2 linked regions of the Allochromatium vinosum DSM 180 genome follow. The protein of the gene in region 2 binds, or shares a complex with, the protein of the main gene of each other region. Links are inferred from orthologs where the notes say so. Each region holds a gene or a part of one and is shown on either strand. Other genes may lie near its edges. The genes, in order: ALVIN_RS01840 and dsbD.

Region 1 (8,110 bases), 1.8 Mb from region 2 along the record:
GGAACACGGTCGAGGAACCGACGATGTTGATGGTGTCGCGGGCCATGGCCTGGGTCGAGAGCGTGGTTGCGGCCAGAGTCACGGCCGCGGCGATCAGAGTCTTGTTCATGCGCTGGGAATCTCCTGAAAGTGGACGAAATCGCACGGGGCGCTATTGTCGTCACGGCTGGTTCCCATTGTATGAAGACAAGATGACGATTACGTGACAGCGCGCATCCGGCGAGACCGCGCTGTCAACCCGGATCTCTACGGCTTTGCCTGGCCTGGAGCGCTCTGCAACTGTCCGAGCGAGCGGATCAGGCGCAGACTGGTATTGAAAAAATCCTCCTGAGGCTGCTTCTCGCAGAGCGAGCCGATGCGCAGCATGGCCGCCTCCAGTTCACTGCCCGCAAGCACGTCGCGACCCACGGCCAGGTTCAGACCCGTGACCAGGCCCGCCAGCCACTGGCGGTAGAGTCGATACTCCTCACCGGCGATCCCGGCCGGCGCGCCCGGTCCCGGTCGACTGGCGAGATAGTCCGCGCAGCTCTTGACTCCCTGCCCCCAGAGCGCGGGCACGACGGTCTGCTGCCCCTGCGCGCCGGCGAGGGCCGGCCACCCGAGGATCCAAACCAGACCTGCCGTGCGTATGAACCGAACGAGATGTGACCGATCTACCATGACTGGCTCCTGAAAGGTTGGAAGCGATGAAGACGATTTATCAGGTATGATCGCCGGATTTTTCGGTTTCGGGCAATGATCCATGCGCGTCTTGATGATCTCGGATGTCTATTTTCCCCGCGTGACCGGCGTCTCGACGTCGATCCAGACCTTCGCGCGTGAATTCGGCGCCAAGGGGCACGAAGTCACGTTGATCGCGCCCGATTATGGTTCGAGTGACTATGATGCAAGCGCGAACGAGTCGTTCGAGATCATCCGCATCCCCTCGCGCTATCTGCCGATCGACCCCGAGGATCGCATCCTCCAGCCATTCAAGATCCGCCGCCTGACGGATACACTCAAAGGGCGCGGATTCGATCTGCTCCACATCCAGACGCCCTTCATCGCCCACTATTCCGGCCTGGGGCTGGCCAAGCGGCTCGAACTGCCCGTGGTCGAGAGCTATCACACCTTCTTCGAGCAGTATCTGCATCACTATGTCCCCTGGGTACCGGCGCGCTGGATGCATGGTGCCGCGCGCCATTTCTCGACCAGCCAATGCAACGGTGTCGATGCGCTCGTGGTGCCCTCCCAGGCGATGCTCGACGTGCTCCGGGACTATGGGATCCAGACTGCGGCGGAGGTCATCCCCACCGGGATCGATCTGGATCAGTTCAGCCAGGGCGACGGTCAGCGCTTCCGGGCGCGTCATGACATCCCGCCCGAGCGTCCGGTGCTGGTGCTGGTGAGCCGGCTCGCCTTCGAGAAGAACATCGAATTCATCCTGCGCGCACTGGTCCGGATCAAGGCCGAGGTGCCGGACGTGCTGCTGGTGATCGCCGGTGAGGGACCGGCGCAGCGCGATCTGGAGCGTCTGGCCGAACAACTGGGGCTGGCCGACAACACGCGCTTTCTGGGCTATCTGAATCGCGACGGCAGTCTGGAGGACTGTTATCGGGCCGGTACGGCCTTTCTCTTCGCCTCACGCACCGAGACCCAGGGACTGGTGTTGCTGGAGGCCATGGCGCTCGGCGTGCCCGTGGTCTCGACGGCGGTCATGGGCACCAAGGAAGTGCTGGGCGAGGGGCAGGGCGCGCTCATCGCCGAGGAAGACGAGGTGGACTTTGCCGGCAAGGCGGTGCGGCTGCTGAAGGATCCGACGCTGCGCAAGCGCTTGGCGCGCGAGGCGGTCGAACACGCACACGACTGGTCAGCCCCGGTGCTGGCCGACCGCCTGCTGAAGTTCTACGAGCGGGTGATCGATCAGGCGAGGATATCGATCAGATGATCGAAGGCGTCGGTCGAGGATTGGAGCACCTTGGCCGAGGCTTCGACCTGACGCAGGTTCTCGGTCTGATCGATCAGCGGCTCACTGATGTCGCGCACCGTGGTGCCTTCCAGCGGCTTGACGCCGGCGCCCGCGATCTCGCTGGCGTTCTGACTCAACCCATCCATACCCCGCTGCATCCCCATCCAACCGGCTTGGCCGACGATTCCGGTGATCATCTCGGTTCCTCCGTCAAAAAATCATTGCCTTGATGGAAGCTTAGTCCAGACGGGTCGAAGGCGCTGGGATCGCGCACCGATTCGCGGCCTGTCTCACGGACAGCGTGCGCAAGACACGCCGCCGGCACACTGACTGCACCGATCGCGGCCTGCTAGACTGCGCCTGATCGACAAGACATGTGAAATTCTGCCCGGATGCCTCCATGAGCGCCAGCTTCCATCAACTCGCCTACTTCATCTGGTCGGTGGCCGACCTGCCATGCGGTCCCTATCGTCCACTGCAGTATGAGCATGAGCTCGTGATGTTACCATTGAACATGCTGCGCCGTGCTCAAGCGCCACGACGCGCTGTTGCGGGAGGTGACACCTACCGACCAGCCGGCTTTCACTGCGCGCATGGATTTGCAGCAGGCGTTCGAGCGCAGTCGCTCGTTCCGCAAGCTGTGCGGTGAATGGGATCGGCGAATGGGGGGCATATGAATGGAGTGAACGCCATCGACCTTCTCGCTTCGCTACCTGACGAGCGGGATGGCGTTAGGTTGAAAGCGGTTTGCGATTCCATATCCTTTGTCAAAGAACACCGCGTCACCCTCATGACCGCCTCCGTCAACGGCCATATTCCGCTGGAGGCGATGCGGACATGACGACGCCCAAGTGCTGGATCGTCGCCGGCCCTAATGGCGCGGGTAAGACCACCTTCGCTCTGGACTACCTGCCCCAGGTTGCCGGCTGCTCCCGCTTCATCAACGCCGATCTAATCGCCGCCGGACTTTAACCGCTCGCACCCGAACGCGAGTTGCTGGCCGCCAGCCGGATTTTTCTGCGCGAAATCGAAGTCTGCATAACGGACCGCAAAGATTTCGCCTTCGAAACAACCCTGGCGGGACGAACCCATCTACGCACGGTCGAACGCTTACGGCGGGAGGGTTGGTGGGTGGAAATCATCTACCTGGCCCTACCCAGCGTGGAAATGTCGAAGCTGCGAGTCGCCGAACGTGTGGCCCACGGCGGACATGATATTCCAGAGGTCGATATCAAACGGCGCTTTCCACGCGGCCTGCGCCACCTACTCAACGACTTCAGTCACCGCGTGGACCGCTGCACCTGTTTCATGAACGCTGGAGAACACCCGATGCTGGTCTTCGAACAGCAAGCGGAAAACCGAGACATCCTGCACGAGGATCATTTTCAGCGTCTGCTCAAGGAGTCACAATCATGAACATTCATCGTAAAACCATGCCATCGGAGGAAGGTCGCCGGCTACTGGGTGCACTCAGCCAAGCCGTGGACAAGGCACTGGAAAGAAAGCGGCGGCTAGGTCAGTACGCTGTGATCTGGCAAGGTGGCAAACCGGTCGTGCTAGGTGAAGACGCACCGCAGTCGGCTGCAAGCAACCACGAAACAGAAATCGGGTTACTCGGGAGCTGACCCCGTGAAGCCGCTTTCTAAACCGCCATCGAAGCCACGCTGCCGACCAGCGGTTATCACGTTCGCTACCCTGGGCCGCTGCCCCAAGTGCTTCGGCAGGACACCGCGACTCGCCTTTTTCCACTCGCCCACGGCCTGCACCCCGAACTGGAGGCCCACTACCAGGCCAACCCTTCAGCCGCCGCCGCGCGTTCGCGAAGCGTTCCGGAGAGTTCATCACCCAGATAGCGATCGATCAGCGCACGCCCGAGATAGATCAGGGGCGTGAGCACGATGGCGACGACGAACTTGTAGACATAGTTCACCGTGCCCACCGCGAGGAACAGCTCCATCGGCCATTGCTGCGGCCCGAGCACGAAGGCGACATAGAGCACCACAAAGCTGTCGATGAACTGCGAGATCAGGGTCGAGCCGGTCGCGCGCGCCCAGACATGGCGCCCGCCGGTCAGCCGCCGGATGCGATGGAAGACAGTGACATCGACGATCTGGCCGATGAGGAAGGCGACCACCGAGCCGACGATGATCCACATGCCCTGACCGAAGATGGCGCTGAAGGCCGCCTGCATGTCCGGCACGCCCTGCCCGGACTGGATACCGACCCACCAGTCGGCCGGCGAAAGCCCGATCGACAGATAGGCGAAAGCGAAGGCATAGAGGATGAGCCCGACCGTCAGATAGGAGAGCAGCCGCACGCCGCGCCGGCCGTAGTACTCGTTGATGATGTCGGTCATGATGAACACCACCGGCCACAGCAGCACGCCGGCGGTGAAGCTCAAAGAGCCGGATTGACCGAACAGATTCCAGTCGAGTGGCGCCAGTCCCAGGGTCGCTTCGAGGGCGAAGATCTTCACCCCCAGGAACTCGGCGATCAGAGCATTACAGACGAAGAAACCGCCGAGAACGATGAACAGCCGGGTCGGTCGGTCGAACATTCCGGCCTCAGACCGCCACCCGCTCTCCGACACGCAGCAGAGCGAGCGTGATGTTGTCGTTTCCGCCGCGCTCGTTGGCCAGCCGCACCAGGGCATCGGCCGCCGATTCGAGTGCGTCGTCCCCGATCGAACTCAGGATCTGCTTCAGCCAGTCGTCCGGCACCAGACCACTCAGTCCATCGGTGCAGAACAGGAAGAGATCGCCGCTGTCGATCGCGATCACATCGGACGACACCGCCACGCTGGGCGTCGACCCCAGGGCGCGGGTCAGGATGTTCTCTCCGATGCCATAGCGCCGCGCATCCTCGCGCGTGTTGAAGAAGCCCTGATCCACGACCTCCTGGATGAACGAATGGTCGCGCGAGAGCTGGACCAGCTCCTCGCCGCGCAGCCGGTAGAGACGTGAATCACCGACATGGGCGAAGGCCAGCCAGTCCTGCCCGACCGCACCGACGACCACGGTCGTGCCCATTCCCGCGCACTCGGGATGCTCCTTGGCATGGCGCAGGATGGTGATGTTGGCCTCCTCGACGGCGGCCTGGAGATAGAGCCGCGCCTTCTCGGCATTGGCGCTGGCGCCGACGCGCCGGCCGAAGCGCTCGGCGATGGTCCCGGTCGCCAGACGGCTGGCGACATGACCGGCCGAGGCCCCGCCGACACCATCGGCGACCACGATCAGACCGAACTCGGGACACACGACCACGGCGTCCTCGTTGCGCTGGCGCACCCGTCCCTGATCGGTGCACCAAGCGAAGTCCAGTTCGAAGGCACTGATGGGATTGGCATCCATCACGGCGCGCTCGGGCTGGCGGGGCGCTCAGCCACCGGACTGGCTGTTGAGCTGAGCAGCCAGACGCTTGGGCTCGACATAGCCGGGGATGAGTTCGCCGGTGTCGGTGAGGATGGCCGGCGTACCACGCAATCCGAGATCGGCACCGAGTGCCATGTGCTCCTCGACCGGATTGTCACAGGTCTTGGAGGCGACCGGCTCACCGGCCTTCGCCTTGGTCATGGCCGTGCGACGGGCCTCAGCGTCACCGGCGCACCAGACCGAGACGGCCTCGTCGAAGGCCGGACTGCCCTTGCCGGCACGCGGGAAGAACAGGTAACGCACCCGGATGCCTTCCTTCTCGTAGTCGGCGATCTGGCTGTGCAGCTTGCGGCAGTAGCCGCACTCGATGTCGGTGAAGACGGTGATGGTGTGCTTGGCATCCTTGTCGCCGAAGACGACCATGTCGTTCTCGCCGATACGGTCGATCAGCCGCTTGCGCGCCTCGGACAGACGCGGCTCGGTGAGATCCTCGCGCGTCTTGAGATCGACGATGTGACCGCTGATGAAGTGACGGCCATCGGCGGTGATATACATCAGATCGGTGCCGGCCATGACCTCGTAGAGTCCCTTGATCGGCGAGGGCTGGATGTTGCTGATCTCGAGATCGGGAGCGATCTCCTTGAGTGCCTCACGGATCTTCTGCTCGGGCGCGGCGAGCGCCAGGCCGCTGGACAGGACCAGGGCGGCGGCGATCAGGAGGCGTTGAGTCAGTCTGTTCATGGCGTCGAAACCCTAGTCGCGGAAGTTGTTGAACTGTAAGGGCAGCCCCCAGTCACCGCCACGCAGCAGTGCAATGACCTCCTGGAGATCGTCGCGCTTCTTGCCGGTGACGCGGAGCTGATCGCCCTGGATCTGGGCCTGCACCTTGGCCTTGCTCGCCTTGATGGCCTTGACCAGGGTCTTGGCGGTGTCGGAGTCGACGCCCTGCTTGAGCTTGACCTCCTGACGCGCACTGCTCAGGTTGGTCACGGGTTCGCCGGGGTCGAGGCTCGCCAGGTCGATCCCGCGTTTGACCAGTTTCTGGCGCAGGATATCCATCATCTGCTGGAGGTGGAACTCCTGCTCGCCGGTGAGCAGGATCTTGTCGTCGCTCAGCTCGAAACTGGCGTTGACGCCCTTGAAATCGAAGCGGGTGCCGATCTCGCGGTTGGACTGATCGACCGCGTTGCGCACCTCTTGCAGATCGATCTCGGAGACGACGTCGAAGGAAGGCATGGATGTACAGACTCTCGACAATGCTGTTGCGTGAAGAATGCCCCGAATCTTAACCCATTCGACACGACTCTGGCGCACGCGATCACGTCAGCCGCGCGGATGATGACGGGCATGGAGCTGCTTGAGCCGCTCGCGCGCCACATGCGTGTAGATCTGGGTGGTCGAGAGATCGCTGTGGCCGAGCAGCATCTGCACCACGCGCAGATCGGCGCCATGATTGAGCAGATGGGTGGCGAAGGCGTGGCGCAGGGTGTGAGGCGAGAGCGGTTTGGCGACCCCGGCCAGAATGGCATAGCGCTTGATGAGCTGCCAGAACGCCTGGCGCGTCATGCAGTCACTGCGGCGGGTCGGGAACAGGAAGTCGCTGGCCCGGCCGCCGAGGATGTCGAACCGGGGACCACGCACATAGTCGCGCAGCCAGTTGCAGGCGTCCTCGCCGAGCGGCACCAGACGCTCCTTGCCGCCCTTGCCGAGGATGCGCACCACGCCCTGGGTCAGGCTGACCTGACTGGGGGTGAGGTTCACCAGTTCGCTCACGCGCAGACCGCTGGCATAGAGCACCTCCAGCATAGTGCGGTCGCGATGGCCGCGCGCGTCTTCGGTATCCGGTGCGTTGAGCAGGGCTTCGACATCGGCTTCGCTCAGACTCTTGGGTAGCGGGCGCCCAAGCTTGGGCGCCTCGACGCGGGCGCTGGGATCGGCCTCGATCAGACCGCGCCGGCGCAGATGCTGATAGAACTGGCGCAGACAGGACAGCAGGCGTGCACTGGAGCGCGGGTTGCGGCCTTGCTTGGCGAGCCGGGCCAGATAGTCGAGCAGATCGGCCCGTTCGGCGGCGATCAGCGTGCGCCCGCGCTCCTGGCTCAGCCAGTGCGCGAAAGCACGCAGATCGGACTGATAGGCGGTGAGCGTGTTCCGGCTCAGGCCGCGTTCCATCCAGAGTGCGTCGGCGAAGCCTTCGATCAGTGCGCGGTCGTCCATCCTGTCTTCAGAGGACCGTCGTCGGTCCGAGCGTGCTGTCGACCAGCGTCGAATACCGCAAAATACCCTCGTGCTCCAACAGCCGGCGCTTGATGGCGAGCCGCCGGCCCGACAGGTCTCCAGCGAAACCGCCAAGTCCGCGCTGGCCGACGACCCGATGACAGGGCACCACGATGGGGCATGGATTGGCACGGCAGGCCTGTCCGACCGCGCGCGCCGCACTGCCGAGTTCGCGGGCGATCTCGCCATAGGTGCGCGTCTGACCGGCCGGGATGGCGCGCAACAGCGCCCACACCCGTTGCTGAAACGCCGTGCCGGCCAGCTCCAGCGGTAGCTCGAAGCGCGTTTCGGGCGCCTGGAAATAGGCGTCGAGCTGGCGCGTGATCGCCTGTGGCGGCTCGCACTCTGACGGTGACTGGCCATCGGCTGGCAGCGGGTCCAGCTCGATGCCGGTCAGGACATCGCCCCGCCAGTGCAGGCCCAGCCGGCCGATCGGCGTCTCGATCAGGCACTGAGCGTCATGACACATATCTCGTTCTCCTCCACGTCGATGTCGATCGAGATCGAATGCGGTCGA
Region 2 (8,178 bases):
GGCGTTGCTTTGCACGAAGGCCAGCTCATGGCCGGCGTCCTGAGCCATGGCCGTGAGCGTGCGCTCGATGTCGGCCAGGGTGACGCGCCCGTAGTGACCGGGTTCGCGCGTACCGAGCAGATTGAGATTGGGTCCGTTCAGGACCAGGATCGAGGCCATGGCGCCAACCGCTTGCAGACCAAAAGAGGTAAGGATGTGCGTCATTGCCGTCCGGCCGGAATCGGCGGCAAATCGCCCCGAATTGTCCGGATTTCGCGGGATCTTGTCCAGCGAGGATCAGGGTGTGCGCGATACTCTCGGCCCTTCTCTCACGAGAAGTGGATTCAGGAGCTCGGCCAGCTCCTCGGCGCTCAGTTCGCCGATCTGGCCGTGGACACGCCGCCCATGCCGATCGAAGATCACGGTGAAGGGCAGCACCTCCAGTCGGTTGCCGAGCTGGACTGAGAATTTGAGCACCTCGGGCGTGGCGATCAAAAGCGGATAGTTGACCGGCTGCTCGGCGACGAAGGCTCGCACGTCCTCGACCTGATCGACCGCGATACCGACGAACTGTACGCCGGATTCGCGCAACCGTTCCTGGATCTCGACGAAACGCGGGATCTCGGACAGACAGGGTGGACACCAGGTCGCCCAGAAGTTGAGCACCAGCACCTTGCCAGCCCAGGCATTGCTGGCGACCTCACGCCCCTCGAGGTCGGTCAGGCGAAAGTCGGGCAGGGTCTGGAGCGACTCGGCCTGGAGCTCGAAGCGTTCAGTGTCTCTACCGCTGTCGGCGTTCTCGAACTCGACCCAGCGCTGACCGATGATGGCCGTGCCGATACTGATGCCGCCGGCGAGCGCGGTGACGAGGATGACTTTCAGGGCTTTCATGGCGCGACCTGGCGCAGATGCGCGGCGAACGGCTCGGCAGGCTTGAAGCCCACCAGACGATAGTTGGCGAGTTCCTGGCCGGTGCGATCGAAGAACAGGATCGCCGGCGGACCGGGCAGGCCAAAGCGACCCTGGATCAGGGCGCGATCCTCGTCATCGTTGGCCGTGACATCGGCCTGGAGCCGGACGAAGCGGCTCATCTCGGCGATCACGGTCGGGTCGCTGAAGGTGTAGCGCTCCATCTCCTTGCAGGACACGCACCAGTCGGCATAGAAGTCGAGCAGCACGGGTTGGCCGTTCGACTGGGCCTGTGCCAGTTCGCGCTCCAGATCGGCCACCGATTTGATGCGCTTGAAAACGACGTGCTCGGCGCTACTGGCGACGCTGCCCGTCGGCAGTAGACCCCGCAACGGCTGGAGCGTATCACGCCCACCGGCCGCCGCGCCGACCAGCATGAGCGACCCATAGATCAGCAGCGCCAGACCCAAGCCTTTCCACAGCTTGGTCCAGCCGCTCGCGCCCGGCTGGAGCTGAGTGAGCGCGCCCATATAGACCGCCGAGCAGATCAGTAGCAGCGCCCAGAGCAGCATGGCAACCGCCGGAGGCAGAATGCGTTCGAGCATCAGGATGGCCACGCCCAGCAGCGCCACGCCGAACACCGCCTTGACCGCGTCCATCCAGACTCCGGCGCGCGGCAGATAGCGACCGGCCGAGGTGCCGATGACGATCAGCGGCGCGCCCATGCCGAGACTGAGCGCGAACAGCGCCAGCCCGCCGAGCAGGGCGTCGCCGGTCTGGCTGATGTAGATCAGCGCTCCGAACAGCGGCGGCGCCACACAGGGTCCGACGATCAGCGCCGAGAGCAGACCCATGATGGCCACGCCGATCAGGGTGCCGCCCTCCTGACGGTTGCTGAGTTCGGCGAGCTTGGTTTGCAGACCGGAGGGCAGTTGCAGTTCATAGAAACCGAACATGGACAGCGCCAGCCCCACGAACACCAGGGCGAAGGCGGTCAGAATCCAGGGATTCTGGAACACCGCCTGGAGATTGGCTCCGAACAGCCCGGCCAGCACGCCGATGACCGTATAGGTCAGGGCCATCGCCAGCACATAGACCAGCGAGAGCACGAACGCCTTGCGCGTGGTCAGCCCCGCGCCCTGTCCGGCGATGATGCCCGAGAGGATCGGGATCATCGGGAAGACGCAGGGCGTGAAGGCCAGCAGCAGCCCAAAGCCGAAGAAGACGGCGATGATCACCCACAGCCCTTCGCCCGCGAGCACGGCGGCGATGCGATCCTGCTCGGAGACCGGCGGGGCGCTCTCGCTCGGACCATTGGCCGGCGAGGCCTTCTCCAGCGCCGCCATCACCGAGGCATCGGCGATCGCCGCCGGCGCTTCGGGCAGATTCAGCGCAAGCCGCTGAGTCTGCGGCGGATAGCAGATTCCGATTTCGGCGCAACCCTGATATTTGACGACCAGGGTCACGTCGGTCGGTGCCGTCGCGGCGCGTCTGAGCGGCACGGTCAGATCGAGCCGGCCCTGATAGATCCGGACATCGCCGATCGAGCCGTCGGGCAGCACCGAATCATGCTTGAGCGTCCCCGCCGGACGTTCGACGGCACCGAGCGCAACCTCGGGCGACTCGAAGAGCGCGAGTTCGACCAGATCGGCATAGAGATAGGTTCCGGGCGCGATGTCCCAGGTGAGCTGCACCAGATCCGGCGCGACGACCTCGGACTGGAAGCGGAAGGCGTGCTCGACCGCCGGGATCTCGTCCGTGCCGGCCAGCCCCTGACTGGTCGCGGTGGACGACAGCAAGGTAGCCAGACGGCTCGGTTTGGCCTCGGGTGAGGCCTGTGCCGCGACGGGCAGGATCGGCGGCAATTGGAGCGTGAAGGTTTCGCGATGCGGCGGATAGCAGAATCCGGCATCGGCGCAGCCCTGCGAGCCGACGCGCAGTGTCAGATGACTGCCGGAGTCGGGTGTGCGCGTGATGGGCAGATCGACCATGAGCCGTCCGTGATAGGTCTCGACCTCGCCGAAGAACTCATCCTGCTTGATCTCGGCCTCGGGCAGCACAGCGTTGCCGAGTGTGATGCCAGGCGTCTCGGAGTCGAACCTGATTTTGCTGCGATAGAGATAGTACCCATCGGCGGTGTCCCAGATGACGCGGACGGCTTCCGGCCCGGCCACCTCGGCGCTGACCGGAAAGGCTTGCTCCTGGGTCAGGAAGTCATCGGCCAGCGCCTGGGTACCGCCCACGGCGACCATCAGCCACAGCCAAGCCCAAGCTAAAAACCACGGTCGTTTCACGAGCCCTGCTCCACGGTGTTCACGCATTCGCTCACCCAATTCAGATAGTCGCTCGCTCCCGAGACGATGGGGAGGGCGATGATCTCCGGTACCTCGTAGGGATGCAACTGACGCAACCGCTCAGCGAGCGGCTCGACACGCGCCTCGACGGTCTTGATCAACAGCAGCACTTCGGAATCGTGCTGGATGCGCCCCTCCCAACGATAGACCGAGGTCAGGCCGGGAAGCAGATTGACACAGGCGGCCAGCCGCTCCCCGACCAGGGATTCGGCCAGACGCCGCGCCGTGTCCCCGTCGGGACAGGTGCAGAGGATCAAACGACAGTGGGTCGACATGGTTGGAACTCGATCTCGTTTGGACTTGATCTCGCCGACAGGGTAAGGTTTCCGCAAACCGTCGGGGGTCTGACGAACGCCGGCTTCTGACCGCGCCGGCCGCGATAGATTCCATCCGGCCGTCTCCGACGCCCCCTTCATCCAATGGAGAATGCCATCGTGCCGCTGCTCATCCTGCTCTTCGTCGGTCTGCCGCTGACCGAAATCTATTTTCTGATCCAGGTCGGCTCCGAGATCGGGGCCCTGCCGACCATCCTGCTCTCGATCCTGACGGCCGTCATCGGCGCCTGGCTGGTCCGCTATCAGGGCTTCGGCGTGCTGATGCGGGTGCGCGAACTGCTCGATCGGGGTGAGGTGCCGGCCATCGAGCTGATGGACGGGGCGCTCATCCTGGCCGCCGGACTCTTCCTGATCCTGCCGGGCTTCCTGACCGACAGCCTGGGCTTCCTGCTGCTGATCCCACCGCTGCGCCGACGGCTGATCGAGCGTTATATCCGGATCCAGCCCGTAAACACACAAGCGCCCGGCGAGGTCCGGACCGAGACACGGGTGCGGGTGATCGAGGGTGAGTTCCGCCGCGACGACTGAGCCGACTCCAGCCCGACCGGGGATCAGCCGCCGCCGGGGAAGCGATCGGCGTATTTCTGGATCCATTCCCGCGCCGCTTCCTCGCTGCTCAGTGAGCGTCCCTCGCATGCCAGGATCTCGTGACGATAGTGCTCGATATGACAGACCTGCTCGACCATCCGTACCCCGTAACGATCCTCGATGCCCTCGAAGCGCACCCCGACCTCGAAGACCGCTCCGTGCTGATGGCACCAGGCGACGATGCCATCGACCTCGAACACCGGATCGACGATCGGGATCTGGATATGGATGCCCGTTCCGGGCTGGATGGCCAGACGCGAGCTGAAACAGAGTCCACCCTCGCCGATGTTGCGCAGATAATCGCGCTCGTCGGCGATCACCTCGCGCAATGAATAGCGGATGGGTACGTCGGATGGATGGCGAAGGAAGCGACGTGTCTCCCCGGTCATGATCCACCTCGTCTCACGCGATCGGTCAGCCTGCCCCGATCCTGTCTCGATGAAGCCTAACAAAACACGCCTCCTCGTCCTCCACGACGAAGAGCCGCAGGTTCCATTCTCGTCACACTCCCAGCCCGATCCATGAGCCTGTCCTGGACACACCAGATCGCCAAAGCACTTGCCGGCGGACGACCGACCCCGGCACTGGAGCTGCATCTCGACGCCCTGCTCGTCTGGCTGAACAATCCGGACAATCCGCGCGTGGCCGAGCTGGAGCGGGCCATCGGGCGGCAGCGGCTCGCGCGCGATCAAGCCGGCGCGAGCGCCTACCGTCTGCTCGACCGGCAGTTCTTCCCCGACGAGGCGCCTCCCTCGCCCGCCACCCTGGGGTTTGCGCCCGGCACCGCCGCCGCGCACGCCAAGCTGCGCTATCGCCGGCTGATGCAGGTCTATCACCCGGACCGGCATCCCGAGCGTACCGCTTGGGCGACCCGTCGCACCGAACAGATCAACCGCGCCTTCGCCGCCTTCCAGCGCGGCGAGACCGGCACGACACGCGCCGGCACCCGCCAGGAGCCGGGACATCGAGACGCCGTAAAGCCATCCAGCTGGCGCCTGCCGCCGGCCTGGTTCCCGCCCGCACTCAGAGACGCGATCGCGCCGGCCTGGGTCTGGACGCACGACCGCTGGTTGGCACTCACACCGCTCCAGAAGCGAATGCTGAGCACGGCCGCCATCGTCTGCGCCCTGATACTCACGGTCGCGCTCTGGCCGCAGGAGCCGCCCCGGCTGGCTCCCCGGATCATTCACCATCCGCTCGGTGTCGAGCCGACACCCGTTCTCGCGGACGAACCGACACCTGACGAGCCGGAGCCACAGCCACCAGAGATCATCGCGACCGAGCCGGTCCCAGAGGCGGCGCCACGGCCGGCCATCATTCCACCGACGCCCGCGCCGGATGACTCACCAAGCGAGGTGCCGGTCGTCGCCTCCCGCGGAAACGCCCCGCCCGACCTGGAGTCGAGCGTCGTACCCGAGGTCTCGGATCATGAGAGATGGGCTCCGGACAAGCCCGCTCAAGCAGCATCGGAACCCAAGCCGGAACCGGCGCCAAAAACGGATACGGCGATTCCGGCGATCACCGGGGCGACGGATCTGCCGGCGGCCCCGTCCCTGAGTGCGCCCCGGCCCGACCCCATGACATCGCTCGCTCCGCACGCCGACATTCCGGCAGCGGCCACGCCCGAGCCGCCCAGGCCGCCGGCACTACCCGAGATGCCCCTGACACTGAGCACGGCTCCAGCCGTCTCGACCGCCAGTGCACCGCTCGCCACCCGCTGCCAGACCGCCGCCGAGATCCTGAGCCGTTTCCAGAGCGCCTATCAGAATGGCGCGCTCGATACGCTCATGGCGCTCTACAGCCCGCTGGCCAAGGAGAACGAGCTGGCCACCTGGTTCGCCATTCGCCAGACCTACGCCGAATGGTTCCGCACCACTTCGGCGCGGCGCATCGGCTTCGAGCAGATTCAGGTTCAGCCCATCGCCGACAGTCAGCGCTGCGCCCTCATGGCCGTGTTCCAGGTCAGCTATCTCGACCGGCAGTCGCATCTGGTGACGCAGGCCGGGATCATCGAACTGCTGCTCGAACACAAGGGGGCGGACTGGAGCATCCTCCGGGCGCGGTATTGATCCACCGGACTCAGCGATCAGGCGTATGCGTCGATACCCTGGAAGGACCGCAGATCGTCGCGCTGTTCCAGGCGTTGCGTGGCCTCATAGGCCGCCATGGCGCGCCGCCCATACCCATCGCCGGCCATAACCCTGACCGGGGCGCTATAGGGACGTCGATGCTGAGAAGACTCCTCGGTGCGCTCGGCTCGCGTCACCGGGCGCTCGGTCAGCGCCTCGGTATCGGCCCTGGTGACGGCCGGCGGAGGCACGACCGGCAGCGTCCGCTCCCAAGAGGACTCGGAAACGATCGAGTAGGAGAGCGCCGCCGGTGAACCGAGGATCTGCATCGGGAACCGTGACCAATACTGAGGCACGTCGACGGATGGAGGGGATCACCGCCGATCCGAGATCCCGCCGAGCTATCAACAGTGTAGACGGCTTGCCCGTGCAGGACATCCATCGGCAGCGAGCGCGCGCTCCGGCGCCCGGATGCCGATGGGTCGGGCGATCAGAACTCGACTTCGTCCCAGAAATCGGGTTGTGAGGTATCGGTCGGCGGATTGCCGTCGTAGACCAGACTCTGACGACGCTGGAGATAGGCGTCGCGAACGAAGCTGTAGGGATCGATGGAGGCCTCCTCGACGATCTCGGTCGCCGTCAGAAGGTCCGCGCGCCGGTCGATCACCCGTACCCCGACCAGTCCCCAGTGCACCTGATGCTTCTTGAGATTGACCAGCGGGTCCATGACGATGTCGCCCCCCATACCGATGGCATCGCGCATGGAACTCGGTCCGAGGAAGGGCGTTACCAGATAGGCGCCCGACTCCAGGCCCCAGTAGCCCAGCGTCTGCCCGAAGTCTTCCTTGTAGCTCGGCAGGCCGACGTTGGTGGCCACGTCGACGAAGCCCAGCACGCCGACGGTGGAGTTGATGAAGACGCGCCCGACATCACTGCCCGCGCGCGACATCTTGAACTGCAGGACGTTGTTCACCGCCGAGGTGACATCGGCGAGGTTGTCGAAGAAGTTGGTGATGCCGCGATCGACCGGCTCGGGCGTCACCTTCTGATAACCCCTGGCGATCGGCTGTACGAGCGCCTTGTCGAAATTCATGTTGAAGCGGAAGGTGGCCCGGTTTAAAGGCTCCAGCGGATCGCGCGGATCAAGCTCGCGATCGGGCTTGGAGGCGCACCCCAGCAAAAGCGTTGGCGCCACCAGCCAAGCCAGTGCGCGCGTCCATGATCGACCCATCACCATACCCATATACCTGGCGAATTTCCTCAATGACTGGCCGAATCCTACCACAGCGCGAAGCGGTGTCGGAGACTCACCGCTACCGAGAGCATTGGCATTCGTCGCGCGCGCACTTATGCTGTGGCGATGAGAGAACAGGAACACATCCCCAACGGCATCGCCCGGCGCTTTCGCGGCTTCCTGCCCGTAGTGGTAGACGTCGAGACCGCCGGCTTCGATGCCCAGCGCCACGCCCTGCTGGAGGTCGCGGCCGTCATCATCCGCCAGCGGTCCGACGGTCTGCTCGAACCCGCGCCGACGCTCGCCTGCCACGTGCTGCCCTTCGTCGGCTCGGAACTCGACCCGCGCGCGCTGGCCTTCAACGGCATCGATCCCCATCACCCTTTCCGTGATGCGATCTCGGAGCACGATGCACTCGAACGCATCCTCACCCCGATCCGCAAGGCGGTGAAGTCGACCGGCTGCAACCGCGCCATCCTGGTCGGACACAATGCGCACTTCGACCTGGGATTCATCAAGGCCGCCGTCGAGCGCACCGGCTACAAGCGCAATCCCTTCCATGCCTTCAGCGTCTTCGATACCGTCACGCTCGGCGGACTGATGTTCGGTCAGACCGTGCTCGCCAAGGCATCCAGGGCGGCGGGACTGCACTGGAAGCACAGCGAGGCGCACTCAGCGGCCTATGACGCCGAGCAGACCGCGCGGCTGTT

Evidence for each region.
Region 1: the proteins of dsbD (region 2) and ALVIN_RS01840 are in contact, whole or in part, in a crystal structure (PDB 1JZD), measured with the Escherichia coli proteins. The link is inferred for Allochromatium vinosum DSM 180 from one-to-one orthologs.

The regions. Positions count from the first base shown.
Region 1 is NC_013851.1:432,235-440,344, reverse strand. What follows is about bases 4,191-7,124. They hold ALVIN_RS01840 (DsbC family protein), read right to left. Parts: upstream 6,058-7,124; coding sequence 5,323-6,057; downstream 4,191-5,322. Other genes in these bases: xerD (site-specific tyrosine recombinase XerD), read right to left, coding at 6,640-7,124; ALVIN_RS01835 (YajQ family cyclic di-GMP-binding protein), read right to left, coding at 6,070-6,552; ALVIN_RS01845 (PP2C family protein-serine/threonine phosphatase), read right to left, coding at 4,513-5,295; ALVIN_RS01850 (queuosine precursor transporter), read right to left, coding at 4,191-4,505. Outside these bases: ALVIN_RS01875 (PstS family phosphate ABC transporter substrate-binding protein), read right to left, coding at 1-109; ALVIN_RS01870 (hypothetical protein), read right to left, coding at 247-660; ALVIN_RS01865 (glycosyltransferase), read left to right, coding at 743-1,927; ALVIN_RS01860 (hypothetical protein), read right to left, coding at 1,903-2,145; ALVIN_RS18135 (hypothetical protein), read left to right, coding at 2,786-2,920; ALVIN_RS01855 (hypothetical protein), read left to right, coding at 2,942-3,364; ALVIN_RS16855 (hypothetical protein), read left to right, coding at 3,361-3,573; more of ALVIN_RS01850, read right to left, coding at 3,732-4,190; more of xerD, read right to left, coding at 7,125-7,533; ALVIN_RS01825 (methylated-DNA--[protein]-cysteine S-methyltransferase), read right to left, coding at 7,541-8,062. UniProt on the Escherichia coli protein: Acts as a disulfide isomerase, interacting with incorrectly folded proteins to correct non-native disulfide bonds.
Region 2 is NC_013851.1:2,185,466-2,193,643, forward strand. The notes cover bases 504-3,505. They hold dsbD (protein-disulfide reductase DsbD), read right to left. Parts: upstream 3,141-3,505; coding sequence 867-3,140; downstream 504-866. Other genes in these bases: ALVIN_RS09495 (TlpA family protein disulfide reductase), read right to left, coding at 504-870; cutA (divalent-cation tolerance protein CutA), read right to left, coding at 3,179-3,505. Outside these bases: aroQ (type II 3-dehydroquinate dehydratase), read right to left, coding at 1-159; more of ALVIN_RS09495, read right to left, coding at 277-503; more of cutA, read right to left, coding at 3,506-3,517; ALVIN_RS09510 (FxsA family protein), read left to right, coding at 3,677-4,105; ALVIN_RS09515 (PilZ domain-containing protein), read right to left, coding at 4,129-4,554; ALVIN_RS09520 (J domain-containing protein), read left to right, coding at 4,687-6,234; ALVIN_RS09525 (hypothetical protein), read right to left, coding at 6,252-6,563; ALVIN_RS09530 (MlaA family lipoprotein), read right to left, coding at 6,725-7,471; rnt (ribonuclease T), read left to right, coding at 7,595-8,178. UniProt on the Escherichia coli protein: Required to facilitate the formation of correct disulfide bonds in some periplasmic proteins and for the assembly of the periplasmic c-type cytochromes.